Regions from separate parts of the Microlunatus spumicola genome, predicted to be linked through region 2. Evidence: predicted binding sites of a transcription regulator. Region 2 holds the regulator's gene; the other holds the start of a gene.
What was found. The regulator LexA, encoded in region 2, represses DNA repair genes until DNA is damaged. The targets are predictions, from matches to a motif close to TCGAACANNTGTTCGA.
Positions count from the first base shown of each region.

Region 1: ABD665_RS05215 (DUF222 domain-containing protein) is a predicted target of LexA. The motif match lies at 1,505-1,520, and genes of this name have one in related genera.

Region 1 is NZ_BAAAYR010000001.1:1,155,276-1,157,666, forward strand. Features, by position in the region: gene ABD665_RS05205 (substrate-binding domain-containing protein) at 1-118, opposite strand, end outside; gene ABD665_RS05210 (winged helix-turn-helix domain-containing protein) at 217-1,437, opposite strand; gene ABD665_RS05215 (DUF222 domain-containing protein) at 1,553-2,391, shown strand, end outside.
Region 2 is NZ_BAAAYR010000001.1:41,119-43,509, reverse strand. Features, by position in the region: gene ABD665_RS00205 (RDD family protein) at 1-36, shown strand, start outside; gene ABD665_RS00200 (hypothetical protein) at 62-448, opposite strand; gene lexA (transcriptional repressor LexA) at 808-1,644, shown strand; gene ABD665_RS00190 (ATP-dependent DNA helicase) at 1,685-2,391, opposite strand, start outside.

The DNA.
Region 1 (2,391 bases), 1.1 Mb from region 2:
GCGCGGCGGCGGTCACGAGCTCGACGGTGCGGGGGCTCGCGGACTCACCGTTGAGGGCACGGGACGCGGACGCGATCGAGACGCCGGCGCGTCGCGCGACCTCCATCAACGTCGCCATCACCTCAGCCCCCTCGCTGGTCCGGCCCTCTTGTAAACGTTTACAAGAACGTGCAGCCACTAAACCCGCGGCCTGGGGGAAAGTCAAGGAGGCGGTGGTCAGGACGCGCGGACGGCGGCCTCGAGGGCGGCGGCGAGGTCACCCCTGGGCAGCACCTCGACGGCCGACAACCCCTGCCACGCCGCCATGGACGCGAGCTCGGCGGCCAGCTCGGCCGCGGTCTCCCAGGGGTCGGCGCCGTCCTCGACCCAGGCCGAGAGGACGCGCAGGACCCCGTGCGCCCGGTCGGCCTTGAGGTCCACCCGTGCGACGAAACGGTCGCCGAGCAGGAACGGGTAGACGTAGTAGCCGTGCACGCGGCGGGGGCCGGGCACGTAGATCTCGATGCGGTAGAAGAAGCCGAACAGGGCCTCGAGCCGGGCGCGCTCGAAGACCAGGGAGTCGAAGGGGCTCAGCAGCGCGCGGGCGTGGACCTTGCGCGGCAGCCGGGCCTCGTGCCACAGGTACCAGGGGCGGGTCTGGTCCCCCACCGCGACGGGCAGCAGCTCGCCCGACTCGACCAGCTCGGCGACGGCCTGCTGCGTCGCGGCCGGGCGCGTACGGAAGTAGTCGCGCAGGGCGGGTTCGGTCGCGACGCCGAGCGCGACGGCCGCTCGTCGGACGAGGCCCCGGACGGAGTCGGCGACGGTCGGCGTGGGCTGCGCCCGGACCGCGGCGGGCAGGACGCGTTCGGGCAGGTCGTAGACGCGCTCGAACTGGCTGTTGCGCCTCGCCGAGCTGACCTCGCCGACGTAGAAGAGCCATTCGAGGACCGTCTTGACCGCCGACCAGTTCCAGCCCCAGTGGTCGCGCTCGCGCGCGTCCTGGCCGTGCTCGACCTCGAGCTGCCGAGCGCTCAGCGGCCCGCGATCGGCGATCTCGGTGCGGACGAGGTCGACCAGCTCCGGGTTGGCCCGCGCCACGGCGTCCACTCCGCCCCACGCGTGCGCGCCCTCGCTCATCCGGAAGCGCAGCATCGGCTCGAGGTCGACGTCGAGCAGGCTCGCGGCGTGCCCCCAGTACTCGAAGAGCCGCCGCGGCGCACGGAAGGCGGCCCGCTCGAGCAGCGCCGGGTCGTACGGGCCGAGGCGGGAGAAGGTGGGGACGAAGTGGGCGCGCGTGACGACGTTGATCGAGTCGATCTGGAACTGGCCGAGACGGTGGGTCAGCCCGACCACGTCGCGCATCCCGACCGGGCGGGTCAGCGCCGGCCGCCCGAACCCCTGCGCGGCCAGCGCGACCCGTCGGGCCTGGGCCGGGCTCAGACGTTCGGGTGGCACCTGGGGAACGCTAGCGGGCTCCCCTGACAGGTTCGGTTGCGGCCAGGTGTGGTCCGTCCTGGTCGAGTAGAACAGGTGTTCGATAAGTGTCAGTGGCTCCTCGTAGGTTCAGGTCATGGTCATCGGGGTGGTCGAGGAGCGGGAGGCGGCGGCGGTCGAGCACGCTCTCGACGCCTTCGCCGCCGCCCAGGACCTCCTGGTCGCGGCGGTCGAGGGCGCCGGTCTCGACGGGCTCAACCAGGTAGGCCTGCTGAGCTTCGCCCGGCGGTTCGAGCAGGTGCGCAACCGCAGCGCGCTGGTGGACCACCAACTGGTCCATGAGCTCGAGAGGCGCGCCACCGCTCACGCGGTCGGGCAGCCGAGCACGGCCGCGCTGCTGTCCTGGCTGCTACGGCTCTCGCGCGGTGAAGCCACCCGTCGCGTGCGGGCGGCGGAGGCGCTGAGCGAGCGCGTGGCCATGACCGGCGAGGTGCTGCTGCCCCTGCGGCCCGCGCTGGCGGAGGTGCAGCGGGCGGGCGAGGCCAGCCCCGAGCAGCTCGACGTCTGCCTTCGGGCGCTCGGCACGGTCGACCACCGGGGGTTCGACCCGGCCGACCTCGAGACGGCCGAGGAGCTGCTGGCCGGGTTCACCCGGACCCTGGCGCCGCCTGACCTGCGGCTGGCGGCCCAGCAGGTGGTGGACCGGATCGATCCCGACGGCACCCGGCCGCAGGAGTTGCTGAACGTGGACCGGCGGCACCTGGCGTTCCGTCGGCTGCGCGACGGGATGTGGTCGGTGGAAGGTCGCTTGACCGGGCCGGTCGGGGCGAAGCTGCGAGCCGTCCTGGGTCCACTGGCGAAGCCGCGGCTGGCGACGGTGGTGCTGGAGGACGGGCGTGAGGTCCAGCAGGACGATCCGCGCCACCACGGGCAGCGGACCCACGACGCGTTGGAAGAGGTCTGCGACCGGCTGCT
Region 2 (2,391 bases):
GTGCCGCCGCTTGCTCCGCACGAGCGCCGGACCTGAACCGCCGGCCGGCAGCCGGCGGGCGTCAGGGCTGGACGAGGACGGGAGCCGACGCCGAGCTGTGGCTCGGGCTGTAGCCCTCGCTCGTCACGCGGAGCGCGGTCAGCCCCACGACCGCGATGCTCGCGGCCACCAGCGCGGCCGCGACGACCAGCACGACGGCCAGGCCGCGCTCGGTGAGGTGCCACGTGCGGGCGACCGGTGCCGCCGCGACGCCCTCGCACGCCCGGGGGCCCGGTCGACGTCCGGCGACGGCCGGCGCCGTGAAGCGCACCCGGCGCGGGCGTGCGGTGGGGCCGACTCCCGGACCGGGGCGCCGGGGGGTCGTCCGCGTGGGCGCAGGGCCCGGGCGACCCACCCGCACCTCGGTGCTCGGTCGGTCCAGGACGGGCTCGGCGAATGCGACACTCATCGTGATGCTCCTCAGCGGGTCGGGCGTCCGGTCGAACGTAGGTTCGATCGAACGCGTGTTCGATGTGTATCGCACCGCAGGCTCGAGCGCAAGCACATTCGAATCGGTGTTCGACGACGTCATGTCCCAGAGCACACCAGAGGGGTCTGACAAAATCCGTCGGGCGCGGGTCCGGCGGGCGCGCACCAGGTGTCGTCGGGCGCGCACGTCAGAAGTGGAACGCCGGTCGATCGGCCTCCCGCCAGTGCACAGACTGCGGGGCTCCAGGCCGGCCCGATTGGGCGGCCGTTGCACATCCGGCCGCGACACGCTCGAACAGGTGTTTGAATGTGTTCGACGTCATCCCTAAAGTGCCGTTCATGGCTCACGACGACACGCCTGACACCCCGCTCTCCGCACCTGAGCGTCCCGGCCGACGCCGAGGGCGGCCCACCAAGGCCGAGGTCGCGGCGCAGCTCGGCGAGTCCGCGTCGGTCAGCTCGCTGCCGGACGGGCCCGCCGACAGCACGGGCCTCACCCCGCGCCAGCGTCGGATCCTCGAGGTCATCCGCGACACGGTCGAGTCCCGGGGCTACCCGCCCAGCATCCGCGAGATGGGTGAGGCGGTCGGCCTGGCCAGCTCGTCGAGCGTCTCCCACCAGCTGCGCGCGCTGGAGCAGAAGGGCTTCCTGCGCCGCGACCCCAACCGGCCGCGCGCGCTCGAGGTGCTGCTGCCCGGCGAGGACCGGCGTGCCGCCGCATCAGCCCCGGCCGCGCCGTCGCTCCCGAGCAGCCGCCCGCGGCTCGTCGAGATGGACGACTCCGGCGTCAACGCCTACCCCGAGCCCGTGCACGTGCCCGTCCTCGGCCGTATCGCGGCCGGCGGGCCGATCCTCGCCGAGGAGCGCGTGGAGGACGTCTTCGCCCTGCCCCGCCAGCTCGTCGGCGAGGGCACGATGTTCACCCTCGAGGTCCGCGGCGACTCGATGATCGACGCCGCCATCTGCGACGGGGACTGGGTGGTCGTGCGCCAGCAGCCGAACGCGGACAACGGCGACATCGTGGCCGCCCTGCTGGACAACGAGGCCACGGTCAAGACGTTCAAGCGGGAGCCCGGCCACGTGTGGCTGCTCCCCCACAACCCGGCCTACAGCCCGATCGACGGCAACCACGCCACGATCCTGGGCAAGGTCGTCGCGGTCCTCCGCCGCCTCTGAGCGGTCTGCTCGCGCGGGCGCGCCGCCGTCGAGCGGCGCGCTAGTCGCGCTCCGCCAGCCGACGCAGCGCGCCCACCGCGGTCTCGCGGTCGGTGGTCTCCCACATGTCCGGCATGGACGCCCGCAGGAACGAGCCGTAGCGGGCCGTCACCAGCCGCGGGTCGAGCACCGCGACCACGCCGCGGTCGCTGCTCCTGCGGACGAGGCGACCCGAACCCTGGGCGAGGAGCAGCGCGGCGTGCGTCGCCGCCACGCTCATGAAGCCGTTCCCCCCGGCGTCGGCCACGGCCTTCTGCCGCGCGAGGGTGAGCGGCTCGTCCGGCCTCGGGAACGGGATCCGGTCGATGATCACGAGCTGGCAGGTCGCGCCGGGCACGTCGACGCCCTGCCACAGCGAGAGCGTGCCGAAGAGGCTCGTCGTCTCCTCCGCGCTGAAGCGGCGGGTCAGCTCCGAGAGCTGGGCGTCGCCCTGGCACAGGACGGTCAGCTTGGGCAGCTGGCGGCGTACGTGCACGGCCGCCGCCTCCGCGGCCCGACGGGACGAGAAGAGCCCGAGCGTCCGGCCGCCGGCAGCCCACACGAGCTCGGCGATCTCGTCGAGGACCTCCTTGGACATGCCGTCGCGCCCGGGGGTCGGCAGCGTCCGAGCCACGTAGCGGATCGCCTGGTGGCGGTAGTCGAAGGGCGAGCCGACGTCGAGGCCGCGCCACGGCACCACCGCGTCGTCGGCGGACGGATCGTCCGCGC